DNA from 2 places in the Kitasatospora sp. NPDC093679 genome. Region 2 is predicted to be linked to the other one. Evidence: riboswitches for the same ligand, from Rfam matches in the RefSeq annotation. Region 2 holds a riboswitch; the other holds the start of a gene.
What was found. A riboswitch is a leader RNA that binds a small molecule or an ion and turns the genes downstream of it on or off. The one in region 2 is predicted to bind glycine.
Positions count from the first base shown of each region.

Region 1: it holds a riboswitch for glycine, as region 2 does, so the genes downstream of both, gcvP (aminomethyl-transferring glycine dehydrogenase) here and gcvT (glycine cleavage system aminomethyltransferase GcvT) in region 2, are expected to answer to the same signal.

Region 1 is NZ_JBFBDW010000049.1:42,753-50,430, reverse strand. It holds gene AB0O09_RS30220 (DNA polymerase IV) at 1-862, shown strand, start outside; gene AB0O09_RS30215 (MFS transporter) at 1,037-2,524, opposite strand; gene AB0O09_RS30210 (DUF2382 domain-containing protein) at 2,716-3,972, opposite strand; glycine riboswitch at 4,239-4,342, shown strand; gene gcvP (aminomethyl-transferring glycine dehydrogenase) at 4,566-7,439, shown strand; gene AB0O09_RS30200 (DUF5999 family protein) at 7,550-7,678, opposite strand, start outside.
Region 2 is NZ_JBFBDW010000020.1:55,740-63,417, reverse strand. It holds gene AB0O09_RS18630 (ATP-binding protein) at 1-291, shown strand, start outside; gene AB0O09_RS18625 (L-serine ammonia-lyase) at 580-1,962, opposite strand; gene glyA (serine hydroxymethyltransferase) at 2,172-3,440, opposite strand; gene gcvH (glycine cleavage system protein GcvH) at 3,518-3,892, opposite strand; gene gcvT (glycine cleavage system aminomethyltransferase GcvT) at 4,007-5,125, opposite strand; glycine riboswitch at 5,312-5,414, opposite strand; gene AB0O09_RS18605 (enhanced serine sensitivity protein SseB) at 5,531-6,322, shown strand; gene AB0O09_RS18600 (enhanced serine sensitivity protein SseB C-terminal domain-containing protein) at 6,512-7,399, shown strand.

The DNA of each region.
Region 1 (7,678 bases), on a different contig from region 2:
GCGGGCCGTGCTCAGCCCGATGCCCGTCCGGGCGCTGCCCGGGATCGGCCCGGCCACCGAGCAGACGCTGCGCCGCGCGGGCCTGACCACCGTGGCCGACCTCGCGGACGCCGGTGAGGCCGAGCTCGTCCACCTGCTCGGGCGGGCGCACGGCACCGGTATCCACCTGATGGCCGTCGGCCACGACGAGCGGGCCGTGGTGCCCGACCGCGACGCCAAATCGGTGTCGGTCGAGGACACCTTCGAGGTCGACCTCGCCGACCGTGACCGCATCCTGTACGAGATCGACCAGCTCACCGCCCGCTGCGTCAAGCGGCTGCGGGCGGCGGGCCGCTCCGGCCGCACGGTGGTGCTGAAGGTGCGCCGCTTCGACTTCTCCACCCTGACCCGTTCCGAGACGCTCCGCGCCCCCACCGACGACGAGGGCGTGATCGCGGAGACGGCCCGACGGCTGGCCCTGCAGGTCGACACCACCGGCGGGGTGCGGCTGCTCGGCGTGGGCGTCTCCCAGCTCGCCGACTACACGCAGGAGGACCTCTTCGCCCAGGCCGCGCACGCCGCGGAGGTGGAGGTGGAGGCAGCAGCGGCGGCAGGGGCAGAAGCAGGGGTGGCGTCGGCGGAGGCCGGGGGAGCGGACGCCGCCGACACGGCTCCGGCCGTGCCGCCGGCGCTGCGCCGCTGGCTGCCCGGGCAGGACGTCCACCACGCCGAGCACGGTCCCGGCTGGGTGCAGGGCAGTGGTGTCGGCCGGGTCACCGTGCGCTTCGAGACGCCGTACGACCCGCCGGGCCGGGTGCGGACCTTCGCCGTCGACGATCCGGACCTGGAGCCCTCCGACCCGCTGCCGCTGCGCCGGGCCTGAGCTCCCGGCTCTCAAGCCGCCCGGGACGCCGGTGGAAACGGCGAGCGGCCCCGCACCGTCCCAGTGCGGGGCCGCTCGGCGGGGCCGGGCCGTGTCCGCGGTCGCATGCCCACAACCGTCCACGGGGCCCGGCCCCCCTCGCGCCTCGTCCCCTGGCGCGAGGGAGACGCCTCGTCAGGCGTCGGTCTTGGCCAGCTCGGGGCTGGAGGGGGCGGCCTCGGCCGGGGTGGCGGCCGGGAGGTCGGCGGCCTTGATCCGGCGGATGGCGAACGGCACCAGCCCGGCGACCACGCACATCACGGCGGCCGTCCAGTAGGCGTGCTCGTAGGCGGTCAGGGTCGGCAGGGCGATCGGGATCGGCAGCTTCATGGTGTCGCCGGTGAGGATGGCCGCCATGACGGCGGTGCCGACGGCGCCGCCGACGGTGCGCAGCACCGCGTTCATGCCGTTGGCGATGCCGCTCTGCTCGGCGGGCACGGCGCCGTTGATGTAGGCGGGCATGGCGGCGTAGGCGAGGCCGACGCCGAGGCCGAAGACGGCGGAGGCGAGGTAGATGTCGATCTCGTGGCTGTGCCGGACGGCGAGGTAGGCCATCGCGACGGCGCCGAGCAGGCCGCCGGCGACGAGCGGCAGGCGGGGGCCGCGGCGGGCGATCATCAGGGCGCCGAGCGGGGCGGCGACCATCGAGCCGAGCGCGGACGGCAGCAGCATGATGCCGGCGTGCAGCACGGTGGCGGTGAAGCCGTAGTGGGCGAGCTTCTCCGGGGTCTGCGCGAAGTTGCTGATGACCATGAAGGAGCCGTACATCCCGAAGCCCATGAGCAGGCCGGAGATGTTGGTGAAGGCGACGGCCGGGCGGGACATCATCTTCATGTCGACCAGCGGGTGGCTGACCTTGACCTCGATGAGGATCCAGACGAGGGCGACCACGGCGGCGACGGCGAACAGGCCGAGGGTGCGGTTGGAGGTCCAGCCCCAGTGGTTGCCCTGGCTGACGGCGATCAGCAGGGCGGAGAGCCAGCCGGCCAGGGTGAGCGCGCCGAGCGGGTCGGCGCCGCCCTCCTTGTCGACGACCGGATCCTTGGGGACGCGGATCGCGACCAGCGCGACGGCGATGATGCCGAAGGCCAGGCCCATCCAGAAGATCGACTTGTAGCTCCAGTGCTCCAGCAGCAGGCCGGTGGCGACCAGGCCGAGGCCGCTGCCGACGCCCATGGAGGCGCTGATGGCGGCGACGCCGCCGGTGACCTTGGCCTTGGGCAGCTCGTCGCGGACGATGCTGATGGCGAGCGGGAGCACGCCACCGCCGGCGCCCTGGAGCACGCGGGCGACGACCAGCCAGGTGAAGGAGTGGGTGCCGACCGCGAGGGCGGAGCCCGCGACCAGGCCGGCGAGCGAGACCAGCAGCATCGGCTTGCGGCCGCGGAGGTCGCCGAACCGGCCGAGCAGCGGCGTGAGCACGGCCGCGGAGAGCAGGTTGGCGGTCATCAGCCAGGTGATGCTGGAGCCGGAGACGTCGAGCTCCTTGGCGAGCGACGGCAGGATCGGCACGACCGCGGTCTGCACCACGCTGAACGCCAGCATGGCCAGCACGAGCGCGGGGAGCACCCGCGCACTGCTCGGCTTCTCGTCCGTGGCGGCGGGCTGTGGGGCCTCACTCACGGTGGGTTTCCTCCCGTTGGGTCGCCGGAAGCCGGTCACTGCTTCAGGCGAGCGATAGTGAATGAACTGAAGTAACGATGCAGGCCGATACTTCAGTCTGTCAAATATCGATCGGTGAAGCTTTGGCAAAGCGCAGGTCCCGGCCCGCCGCAGCGGACCGGGACCCCGGGGGACGTCCTGCCGTCGGAGGATCAGACGGGGCGTAGCGGCTCCGGCCGGGTCGGCTGCGCCGCGGCCGTCCGCGCCGCGACCTGGACGGGCGCCTGGCCCGACGCGGCGGGTGCCGGCGCCGGCGCCGGCTGCCCACCGGCCGGAGCGGGCCCGGCCGCGGCAGCCGCGGCGGTCGCCGCGGTGGAGGCGGTCGTGGCCGCCGCGCGGTCGGCCGGCCGGGGGCCGTACGGCTGGCGCGCCGTCCCGTCGTGCACCTCGACCTGCTCGCGCCGCAGCTCCTCGCGGACGAGCTCCTCCTCGGTGTAGCGCTCCACCACCAGGCGCACCCGCTCGACCGGGGCCAGGTACTTGCGCACCACCGGCTGCTCCTCGCGCAGGGTCACCTCCTCGACCGCCTCGGCGATCTCCTGGTCGCTCAGCGCGGCCCGCTCGGCGTCGCTCACCGGCACCCGCTCCACCCGCACCCGCTCCCGCACCACCGGTACCCGGCGCTCCACGGCCTCCGAGGTGACGTACTTGCGCAGCCGGACGGTGCCCAGCACGTGCCACTCGGTGCTGATGTCCAGCCGCTCCTCGCGGCAGACGATCTCGACCGGCCCGTGCGCCGAGGCCTCGCCGCCCTGCTGCCGCTCCGGCCGCTCCGGCCGGTGCGCGGCGGTCGGCGCGGCCGCTGGGCGGACGGTGCCGCCGGCCGGCACCACCGGGAGCTGCATGGTGTTCTCCGAGCTGTCCTGCCGGGAGCCGGCCGGTCCGGAGCCGTCCGGCCGGGTCTCCTCCTGCCGGGGCCCGTCGTGGCGCGTGCCGCCGTGCTGCCCGTCGGCGTGGTCCGTCCGGCCGTGGCCGTTCGCCGCCGGGCGGCCGTTCGCCGCGGACTGCTCGGGTGCCGCGTGCGCGACCGCGCCGAACTCGGTGTCACCGGGGCGCTCGGCGGGCGCCGGACCCGCCTCCGGGCCCGGCCGACCGTTGGAGGTGTCCAGCCCGTAGTAGCGGTAGAGCTGCAACTCCTGGGCGGGTGACAGGTGCTGGCCCACACCGAAGTCCGGGGAGTCCTTCACCAGCGACTTGTCGTACGGGACCTTGAGCTCCTCGCCCGAGAACTCGCTGGTGGTCAGCGGGACGAAGGCGTCCCGGCCGAAGATCCCGGTGCGGACGGCGGCCCACTCGGGCTCACCGGTCGCGTCGTCGAGATACACCTCGTCGACCGTGCCGATCTTCTCACCGTTCCGGTCGACCGCCTTGTGCCCGATCAGGTCTCGCGGATCGATATCGGTCTGCACGCTGTCCTCCAGTGCCTACTGCTCCTGTGTCTCCGCGGACGTCGGGACGGCTGGAGGAGCTGGCCAGACGCCATCTACACAGAACGCCATGGACCGGTCACCGGCGAGCCGGGAGCGGCCGTCCGGGCCGGTGATCGGCCGTCCGGGGGACGGGCACGGCCCGCGGGCCCGCAGGCGGGGCCGGCGGACCGGCCACCGGCGGTGGGACGCCGGTCACAGCACCCGCCATTCCCGGTGGTCCCGCTGGTACCCTGGGCGGCGACCGCCGAGCCCGCGCGGGAGAGTCCCCGACCCCGCTGAGCTGGGGAAGGGGCGCCGAAGGAGCAACTCCTCCCCGGAATCTCTCAGGCACCCGTACCGCATGGGCCAGGTCACTCTGGAAAGCAGGGCAGGACCGCCGGCACAGGAGCCGTCGGCACCACCCTCACCGACGGTGCAAGCCGACGAGATGCCCTCGGGCGTCGAAACGGCGAAGCTCTCAGGTACCGATGACAGAGGGGGAGGCCTGACGGGTTCGTACGTCTCCGGCTCCCCACGGCGGCCGACCGGCGTGCGTACCCCCGCCGGTCCGTGACCAGGAGGCCTCGACCCCCATGAACGCCCAGCCGAACCTCACCGAGCTCGAGCAGGCCAGCCCCTTCGAGACCCGCCACATCGGCCCCGACGCCGCCGCCCAGGAGAAGATGCTCGCCCAGGTGGGCTTCGCGTCGCTGGACGAGCTGGCCGACGCGGCCGTTCCCGAGGCCATCCGCAGCCTGACCGCGCTGGACCTGCCCGCCGGCCGCAGCGAGGCCCAGGTCCTCGCCGAGCTTCGCGAGCTGGCCGACCGCAACCGGGTCGCCACCTCCATGATCGGCCTCGGCTACTACGGCACCTTCACCCCGCCGGTGATCCTGCGCAACGTGCTCGAGAACCCGGCCTGGTACACCGCCTACACCCCGTACCAGCCGGAGATCTCGCAGGGCCGCCTCGAGGCGCTGCTGAACTTCCAGACCCTGGTCTCCGACCTCACCGGCCTCGCCACCTCCGGCTCCTCGCTGCTCGACGAGGGCACCGCCGCCGCCGAGGCGATGGCGCTGGCCCGCCGCGTCACCAAGGTCAAGGGCGGCGTCTTCCTGATCGACGCCGACACCCTGCCGCAGACCGTCGCCGTCATCGAGACCCGCGCCGAGCCGACCGGCGTCGAGGTGGTCGTCGCCGACCTGTCCGAGGGCATCCCGGCCGAGATCGCCGAGCGCGGCGTCTTCGGCGTGCTGCTCCAGTACCCGGGTGCCGCCGGCGCCGTACGCGACCTCACCCCGGTCATCGAGCAGGCCCACGGCCTCGGCGCGGTCGTCGCCGTCGCCGCCGACCTGCTCGCCCTCACCCTGCTCAAGTCCCCGGGCTCGATGGGCGCCGACATCGCCTGCGGCACCTCGCAGCGCTTCGGCGTGCCGATGGGCTTCGGCGGCCCGCACGCCGGCTACCTCGCCGTCCGCGCCGAGTTCGCCCGCAATCTGCCCGGCCGCCTGGTCGGCGTCTCCGTCGACTCCGACGGCAACCGCGCCTACCGCCTGGCCCTGCAGACCCGCGAGCAGCACATCCGCCGCGAGAAGGCCACCAGCAACATCTGCACCGCCCAGGTGCTGCTCGCCGTGATGGCCTCGATGTACGCCGTGTACCACGGCCCCGACGGCCTCGCGGACATCGCCCGCCGCACCCACCGCTACGCCGCCGCACTCGCCGCGGGCCTGCGCGCCGGCGGCGTCGAGCTGGTGCACGGCGCCTTCTTCGACACCGTCACCGCCCGCGTCCCGCAGCGCGCCGACGAGGTCGTCGCCGCCGCCCTCGAGGCGAACATCAACATCCACAAGGTGGACGCCGACACCGTCTCGATCTCCTGCGACGAGACCACCACCCGCGAGCACGTCACCGCGCTGTGGGCCGCGTTCGGCATCGCCGGCGGCGAGCTCGACGAGACCGCCGACGCGCTGCCGGCCGCCCTGCTGCGCGACGACGAGTACCTCACCCACCCGGTCTTCCACAGCCACCGCTCCGAGACCGCCATGCTGCGCTACCTGCGCCGTCTGTCGGACCGCGACTACGCGCTGGACCGCGGCATGATCCCGCTGGGCTCGTGCACCATGAAGCTCAACGCCACCACCGAGATGGAGCCGGTCACCTGGCCCGAGTTCGGCCAGCTGCACCCGTTCGCCCCGGCCGACCAGGTGCAGGGCTTCCTCAGCCTGATCCACGGCCTGGAGCAGCAGCTCGTCGAGGTCACCGGCTACGACGCCGTCTCCATCCAGCCGAACGCCGGTTCCCAGGGCGAGCTGGCCGGCCTGCTGGCCGTCCGCGCCTACCACCTGGCCAACGGCGACACCCAGCGCGACGTCTGCCTCATCCCGTCCTCCGCGCACGGCACCAACGCCGCCTCCGCGGTGATGGCCGGCATGCGCGTCGTCGTGGTCAAGACCCTGGTCGACGGCGACGTCGACGTCGAGGACCTCAAGGCCAAGATCGAGCAGCACCGCGACCAGCTCTCGGTGCTGATGGTCACCTACCCGTCCACCCACGGCGTGTACGAGACCGAGATCACCGAGATCTGCGCCATGGTGCACGAGGCCGGCGGCCAGGTGTACGTCGACGGCGCCAACCTCAACGCGCTGGTCGGCCTCGCCAAGCCGGGCAAGTTCGGCGCCGACGTGTCGCACCTGAACCTGCACAAGACCTTCTGCATCCCGCACGGCGGCGGCGGCCCGGGCGTCGGCCCGGTCGCGGTCCGCGCGCACCTCGCGCCGTACCTGCCGAACCACCCGCTGCAGGCGGAGGCCGGCCCGGCCACCGGCGTGGGCCCGATCTCGGCCGCCCCCTGGGGCTCGGCGGCGATCCTGCCGATCTCCTGGTCGTACGTCCGCCTGATGGGCGGCGAGGGCCTCAAGCGCGCCACCCAGGTGGCCGTGCTGAACGCCAACTACATCGCCAAGCGGCTCGCCCCGCACTTCCCGGTGCTCTACACCGGCCCCGGCGGCCTCGTCGCGCACGAGTGCATCATCGACCTGCGCCCGCTCACCAAGGAGACCGGCGTGACGGTCGACGACGTGGCCAAGCGCCTGATCGACTACGGCTTCCACGCCCCGACCATGTCGTTCCCGGTGGCCGGCACGCTGATGATCGAGCCCACCGAGTCCGAGGACCTGCACGAGATCGACCGCTTCTGCGAGGCGATGATCCAGATCCGCGCGGAGATCGAGAAGGTCGGCTCCGGCGAGTGGGCCGCCGAGGACAACCCGCTGCGCAACGCCCCGCACACCGCCGCCGAGCTGGCCGGCGACTGGCAGCACCCGTACACCCGCGAGGAGGCCGTCTTCCCGGCCGGCGTGAACCCCGCGGACAAGTACTGGCCGCCGGTGAGCCGGATCGACGGCGCCTACGGCGACCGCAACCTGGTCTGCTCCTGCCCGCCGCTGGACGAGTACGGCAACTGAGCCGGTAGCGCACGAGGCGAGGGCCCCGGAGGACGGTTCCTCCGGGGCCCTCGCGGCGTTCCCGGCCGGTGGTGCCGGGATGCCGTGGTGCTGTGGTGCTGCCGGGTCGGTCAGGCCGCCACGGCGAGCGGGCGCCGCGGCGCGATCACCCGGCCGTCGGGCAGCAGTTCACCGGTGTCCTCGAAGAGCAGGACGCCGTTGCAGAGCAGGCTCCAGCCCTGCTCGGGGTGGCGGGCCAC
Region 2 (7,678 bases):
CTGGACACCGGCGAGTTACTGGCCGGCGAGCTGGTCGCCAACGCCGTGCGGCACGCCGGGGGGCGCACCGTCGGCCTGAAGATGACCCGCCGGCCGGGCTGGGTGCGGATCGAGGTCCGGGACTCCTCGCGGGCGCTGCCCTGCCTGATCGTGGCGGCCGAGCGCGGCGGGGCGGAGAACGGCCACGGGCTGGTGCTGGTCGACGCGGTGTCGGACCGCTGGGGCGCGGACCTGCTGCCGCGCGGCAAGTCCGTCTGGTGCGAGCTGAGGGTGCGCGAGCGCGCCGCCTGACGCGGCGGGCCCGGGTGCCCGGACATGAGCAGGGCCCCCGTTCCGCTCGGTGTGCGGTGTCGGGGGCCCGTGCGCGTCACCGCGCGGCCAAGGGGGTGCGCGCCGTGCGGTGGGAACGGCCGAACCGGGTCGGTGGAGGCCGTGGAATGCCTCCACTGTCGCATGCCGGAGCCGGTCTGGACAAATCGATCCAAAGGTGCAGACCCCTCGCAACCTTCGAAGACTTACCAAACCCGGATGAACAGCCTATGAATACCTGCCATCAGGCCGGGCTTCCACCCGGCCCGGTCAGCACTCGATGACGTTCACGGCGAGGCCGCCGCGCGAGGTCTCCTTGTACTTGATCTTCATGTCGGCGCCGGTCTCCTTCATGGTCTTGATCGCCTTGTCGAGGGAGACGTGGTGCCGTCCGTCGCCGCGCAGCGCCATCCGCGCCGCCGTGACGGCCTTCACCGAGGCCATGCCGTTCCGCTCGATGCAGGGGATCTGCACCAGGCCGCCGACCGGGTCGCAGGTCAGGCCGAGGTTGTGCTCGATGCCGATCTCCGCGGCGTTCTCGACCTGCTCGGGGCTGCCGCCGAGCACCTCGGCGAGGCCGCCGGCCGCCATCGAGCACGCCGAGCCGACCTCGCCCTGGCAGCCGACCTCGGCGCCGGAGATCGAGGCGTTCTCCTTGAAGAGCATGCCGATCGCGCCGGCCGCCAGCAGGAAGCGCACGATGCCCTCGTCGTCGGCGCCGGGCACGAAGTTCAGGTAGTAGTGCAGCACGGCCGGGACGATGCCCGCGGCGCCGTTGGTCGGCGCGGTGACCACCCGGCGGCCGGAGGCGTTCTCCTCGTTCACCGCCATCGCGTAGAGGGTCACCCACTCCATCGCGTTGGCCGGGCCGATGCCCTCGGCACGCAGCGCCCGGGCGGCCGAGGCGGCCCGGCGGCGGACCTTCAGCCCGCCCGGCAGGATGCCCTCGCGGCCGAGCCCGGCCGCGACGCACTCCTGCATGACGTGCCAGATCTCCAGCAGCCCGGCCCGGATCTCGGCCTCGCTGCGCCAGGCCTTCTCGTTCTCCAGCATCAGGCCGGAGATGGACAGGCCGGTCTCGCGGGTGAGCCGCAGCAGCTCCTCGCCGGTGCGGAAGGGGTAGCGCAGCACGGTGTCGTCCGGCTTGACCCGGTCGGCGCCTATCGCGTCCTCGTCGACGACGAAGCCGCCGCCGACCGAGTAGTAGGTCTTCTCCAGGACGGGCGCGCCGGCCCCGTCGTACGCGGCCAGGGTCATGCCGTTGGCGTGGTACGGCAGCGAGCGGCGGCGGTGCAGCACCAGCTGGGTCGCCGGGTCGAAGGCGATCTCGTGCTGGACGTCCTTGTCCTGGGCGAGCAGCCGCAGCCGCTTGTCGCGCTGGATGCGCTCGACGTCGAGGTCGGCCTGGTCGACGTCGACGGTGCGCGGGGAGTTGCCCTCCAGGCCCAGCAGGACGGCCTTGGGGGTGCCGTGGCCGTGGCCGGTGGCGCCGAGCGAGCCGAAGAGCTCGGCCCGGACGGAGGCGGTGCTCTCCAGCAGCCCCTCCGAGTGCAGGCGGCGGGCGAACATCCGGGCCGCCCGCATCGGGCCCACGGTGTGGGAACTGGACGGCCCGATGCCGATGGAGAAGAGGTCGAAGACGCTGATGGCCACGGGGGGACGTCCTTGTCTGGTCTCGTGGAAGGACTTGCTGGGTGACACGGAAGGGGGCACCGCGCGCACTGTCCAGTGTGCGCGGTGCCCCGGAATTCCTGGTGTCCGGCCGGGGTGAGGCCGGTCACCGGGGGACGAACCGCCGAGACCGGCCGGCGATCGGGGGCGTCGCGCTCCGATCGCCGGTCGGTCCTACCGCGGGGTGCGGATCACAGCTCGGGGTAGAGCGGGTACTTCGCGGCGAGCGCGGTCACCCGGGCCTTGAGCGCGGTGGCCTTGGCCTCGTCGAAGCCGGGCAGCAGGGTCTCGGCGATGACGTCGGCGACCTCGCGGAAGTCCTCCGCGCCGAAGCCGCGGGTGGCCAGCGCCGGGGTGCCGATGCGCAGGCCGGAGGTGACCATCGGCGGGCGGGGGTCGTTCGGCACCGCGTTGCGGTTCACGGTGATGCCGACCTCGTGCAGGCGGTCCTCGGCGTCCTGGCCGTTGAGCTCGCTGTTGCGCAGGTCGACCAGGACGAGGTGCACGTCGGTGCCGCCGGAGAGCACCGAGACGCCGGCGTCCACGGTGTCCTGGCGCAGCAGGCGCTCGGCCAGGATCTTCGCGCCCTCCAGGGTGCGGCGCTGGCGGTCCTTGAACTCCTCCGAGGCGGCGACCTTGAAGGCCACGGCCTTGGCGGCGATCACGTGCTCCAGCGGGCCGCCCTGCTGGCCGGGGAAGACCGCGGAGTTGATCTTCTTGGCCCACTGCTCCTTGCAGAGGATGACGCCGCCGCGCGGACCGCCCAGCGTCTTGTGGGTGGTGGTGGTGACCACGTCCGCGTACGGCACGGGCGAGGGGTGCAGGCCCGCGGCGACCAGGCCGGCGAAGTGCGCCATGTCGACCATGAGCAGCGCGCCGACCTCGTCCGCGATGCGGCGGAACTCGGCGAAGTCCAGCTGGCGCGGGTAGGCGGACCAGCCGGCGATGATCAGCTTGGGCTGGTGCTCCTTGGCGAGGCGCTCGACCTCGGCCATGTCGACCTGACCGGTCTTCTCGTCGACGTGGTACGCGGCCACGTTGTAGAGCTTGCCGGAGAAGTTGATCTTCATGCCGTGGGTCAGGTGGCCGCCGTGCGCCAGGTTCAGGCCCAGGATGGTGTCGCCCGGCTGGATCAGCGCGAACATCGCGGCGGCGTTCGCCTGCGCACCGGAGTGCGGCTGGACGTTGGCGTGCTCCGCCCCGAACAGCGCCTTCACCCGGTCGATGGCGATCTGCTCGGCGACGTCGACGTGCTCGCAGCCGCCGTAGTAGCGCTTGCCGGGGTAGCCCTCGGCGTACTTGTTGGTCAGGACCGAACCCTGGGCCTCCATGACCGCCACCGGGGCGAAGTTCTCGGAGGCGATCATTTCGAGGGTGGTCTGCTGGCGGTGCAGCTCGGCGTCGACCGCGGCCGCGATCTCCGGGTCGAGCGCGTGCAGGGACTGGTTCAGAACCGTCATGAGGTGGGGTCTCCCCGTGGAGCGAAGGGCTGGAGCGGGGCGGCCGCCGCACTGCGGCCGCCCCGTTGGGCGGGCGGTCAGCCGCCGATGAACGCGGTGTACGCCTCGGCGTCGAGCAGCTCGTCGGTCGCCTCAACGCGGACCTTGAACAGCCAGCCATCCTCGAACGGGGAGCTGTTCACCAGGGCGTTGTCGTCGAGGACGGCCTGGTTGACCTCCACGACCTCGCCGGTGACGGGCGAGAACAGGTCGCTGACCGACTTGGTGGACTCGAGCTCGCCACAGGTCTCACCGGCGGTGACGCCGTCACCGACCTCCGGGAGCTGGACGTAGACGATGTCGCCGAGGGCGTCGGCCGCGTGCGCGGTGATGCCGATCGTCGACACCCCGTCCACGGCGGCGGTCAGCCACTCGTGCTCCTTGGTGTACTGCAGGTGCGTGGGGTTGCTCATGGCGTCATTCTCCAGGATCGCAAGAGGGAGGGGCGTGGCCGTCCGCTGAGCGGACCGCCCCGGGCAGGACGGTTGCAGGACGGTTCAGGACGGTGCTGGGAGCGGCGGGGGCGCTCAGCGGGCGCGCTTGTAGAACGGCAGCGCCACGACCTCGACCGGCTCGGCCTTGCCGCGCACGTCGACCGCGACGGCGGTGCCGGGCGCGGCGTGCGCCGCGTCCACGTAGGCGATGGCGATCGGCTTGCCGAGGGTGGGGGAGGGCGCGCCCGAGGTGATCCGGCCGATGGGGTTGCCGTCGGCGTCGACCACCGCGTACTCGGCGCGCGGCACCCGCTTGCCCTCGGAGACCAGGCCGACCAGCTTGCGCGGCGGCGCGGACTCGGCCTCGGCGGCCGCCTGCTCCAGGGCCTTGCGGCCGACGAAGGCGCCCTCGTTGGTGGTCTTGTCGAAGCGCACCACGCGGCCGAGGCCGGCGTCGAACGGGGTCAGGTCGGTGGACAGCTCGTGGCCGTACAGCGGCATGCCCGCCTCCAGGCGCAGCGTGTCGCGGCAGGACAGGCCGCACGGCACCAGGCCCTTGTCGGCACCGGCCGCGGTCAGCGCCGACCACAGGTGCTCGGCGTCGGCCGGGGCGCAGAAGACCTCGAAACCGTCCTCGCCGGTGTAGCCCGTACGGGCGAGCCAGACCTGCCTGCCGGCGACGGTCGCGGGCAGCAGCGCGTAGTACTTCAGGCCGGGCAGGTCGGCGTCGGTCAGCGAGGCGAGGATGCCGTTCGCCTCCGGGCCCTGGACGGCGATCAGCGCGTAGGCGTCGCGGTCGTCGCGGACGACGGCGTCGAAGCCCTCGGCGCGCTCGGTCAGCGCGTCCAGCACCACCTGGGCGTTGGAGGCGTTCGCGACCACCATGTACTCGTCCTCCGCGGTGCGGTAGACGATCAGGTCGTCGAGGATGCCGCCGTCCTCGCGGCAGATCATGGTGTAGCGGGCGCGCAGCACGCCCAGCGCCGAGATGAAGCCGACCAGCGCGTGGTCCAGCATCTCGCCGGCCTGCGGGCCGGAGACGGTGATCTCGCCCATGTGCGAGAGGTCGAACAGACCGGCCTTCGTGCGGACGGCGAGGTGCTCCTCGCGCTCGCTGCCGTAGCGCAGCGGCATGTCCCAGCCGGCGAAGTCGGTCATGGTGGCACCGAGCGAGCGGTGCAGCGCGTCGAGCGCGGTGAGGCGGAGGGACATGACGGCAGGACTCCTTGGCTGCTCTGCGGGCACACGGGCGACCCTCCCGCCCGGAAACGGGCAGGACGGCGGATGGAGTCTCCCCGTCTGTCGTCAACAACCTGAGAGCTTCACCGCCACCTCAAGGATGGCGGCTTGCACCGTGGGTGGGCGCACGGCGCGGCCGTGTCCACTTTCCAGATGTGCCTCGCCCGTGCGGTATGGGTGCCTGAGAGATTCCGGGGAGGACTTGCTCCTTCGGCGCCGGCCTCGCCCCTGTGGGCGTTCCGGACTCTCCCGCGCGGGTTCGAGCGGCCAGTATGAACTTGGAGGGTCGAGCGCGCTCATCATGGCATGCCGCCGGGCCTGATGGGAGAGGGGGCGGCCCGCTAGGCTCTGTGCAGGGGACGAGCGAAGGGGCCGTACATGGGGTATCCGGCGGGCGAGGCACAGGCGTGGGCCGCACCCGGCACGGCGCCGGAGGGCGGCACCTGGCCGTCCAACGAACTGGAGCAGGTGCTCACCGCCGCGCTCGGCGACCCCGGCGCCACGCCCCGGGTGATCGAGGTGCTCGCCCGCAGCCAGGTGTGGATCCCGCTGCCGGCCGGCGCCGACCCGCAGGGCACCTCGCTGGACCTGCCGACCATCGAACTCGCCGGCACCCCCTACGTGCCGGTGTTCTCCTCGCAGGAGCAGTTCCTGCAGCACGCCCCGGGCATGGCGTTCGCGATCGCACCGGTGTGGGAGTTCGCCCGCGGGCTCCCGCTCGGCATCGGCATCGCCGTCAACCCGGAGGCGCCGGTGGGCATCCCGGTGCCGCCGGAGGGCGTCGGCGAGCTGCGCCGCGGACCGCAGGGCGACCGCACCGCCGGCGAGGTCGCCGAGGGCGCCTCGGTGGCGCTGCGCGAGCCCGAGCCGCACCAGGAGCCGTACGCCTTCCTCGCCGCGGCCACCTCCGAACTGTCCCGGCTGCCCGGCGTGCTGACGGCCCGTCGGGCGCTCGCCCGGGTGGAGGCGGACGCCCCGCAGCTGTACGTCGGGATCCAGCTCGACCCGGCCGGGCCGGCCGATCCGGTGCAGGTCAACGAGGCGCTCGGCCGCGCGCTCGGAACCGCGCCGCCGCCGTGGGGCGTCCACCTGGTGCTGCTGGACATGGCCGACGACCCCGTCGTCGAGTGGCTGCTGACCTGCGTGGCGCCCTTCTACGTCCGGGCGTGACCGCCGGTCCGGCCGGCCCGGGCGCCTGCCGGCGGGACACCGGCGCCGCCCGGGGGCATCACGAGGGGGTATGCGGCATGACGCCTGTCGGCCGCGCGCAATAGGGTGCTGCCCGGCAGTGGGCACGAGCGGCGGAAGACGGAACAAGACGGGGCACGGCGACGTGAGCGAGCGGAGCGAGGCGGGCGCATGAGCGCGGCAGCGGCAGGCGGCGGGCCGGGCCCGTGGGGCCAGGCACCCGTGGCACCGCCCGGCGGTGACCCGGGCGCCATCGAGCGCGCCCTCGGCGCGGTCGTCCCGGAGCGCTACGACGCGTACGAGAACCTGCTGCGGGCGCTCGCCCAGGGGCAGGTCTGGATGCTGCTCTGGCACGGCACGCCCGGCAGTCCGGACGCCCAGTACGGGAACATGGACATCGGCGGGCACGGCTACGCCCCCGCCGTCACCTCGGCCGAGCAGCTCGCCGCCAGCGGTTGGGCCCGCGCCCACGAGGTGATCTCCGGCCAGGAGATCGCCGCCGCGCTCTTCCGCACCCGCTGGGGCCTGTGGCTGAACCCGCACGCCCCGGGCGGCGGCGTCGGCGTCCCCTGGGCCGACCTGAGACGCATCGCGGTCGGCCTGGACCGGCTGCCGGCCGGTCCGCTGCGGATCTCCGAGCCGCGGTTGAACGCGCCGCAGTTCTACGGGCTGCTGGAGCAGCAGGCCGTGCAGACCCGTCCGCTGCGCTCGCTGCGCCAGGCGTGGGTGCAGCCCGCGCTGGGCGAGGCGTACCTGGCCGTCGGCCTGGACCTGTACGACAACTCTCCGCCGTCGGTGGAGGCCGCCCGCGCCCTGGTGCAGCGGGCCGCGCAGCTCGCCCCGGAGGGGCTGGCGGTGTCGACGGTCGCGATGGCGGACGAGTTCGACCCGGTCGCGATGTGGATGCGGGCGAACGCCCGGCCGTTCTTCGACCGCGACACCCAGTTCGGGCACCCGCAGGGCGCGGCTCCCTACCCGCCCTACGGTTACTCTCCGCAATCGGCGCCGGGTCCGCAGCCGTGGCCCCAGCAGCCGTGGCCGGGCTACCCCGGCCGCTGATCCTTTCCCTTTCCCTCCCCTTTACCCGCCCTTGTGGCGACCGTCCGCCAGCGGCGGGTCATGCCCAGGTGGTGGCGGTTTCCCGCCGTTGGCGGGCTTCCGTCAGTACCCGTCTTGACAGGCTTGTTTCAGCCGTGTGAAGAGGCGTATTCGCGGTCACAACGGGCTGCATGCCGACAGATCACAGTTAGGCATCCTTCGGTTGCCCCCTCTGGCGGAACCTCTCCCCGATGACAGAGAGTGCTGCCCACGGCCAGTGCGCGAGCCGATCCCCACAAA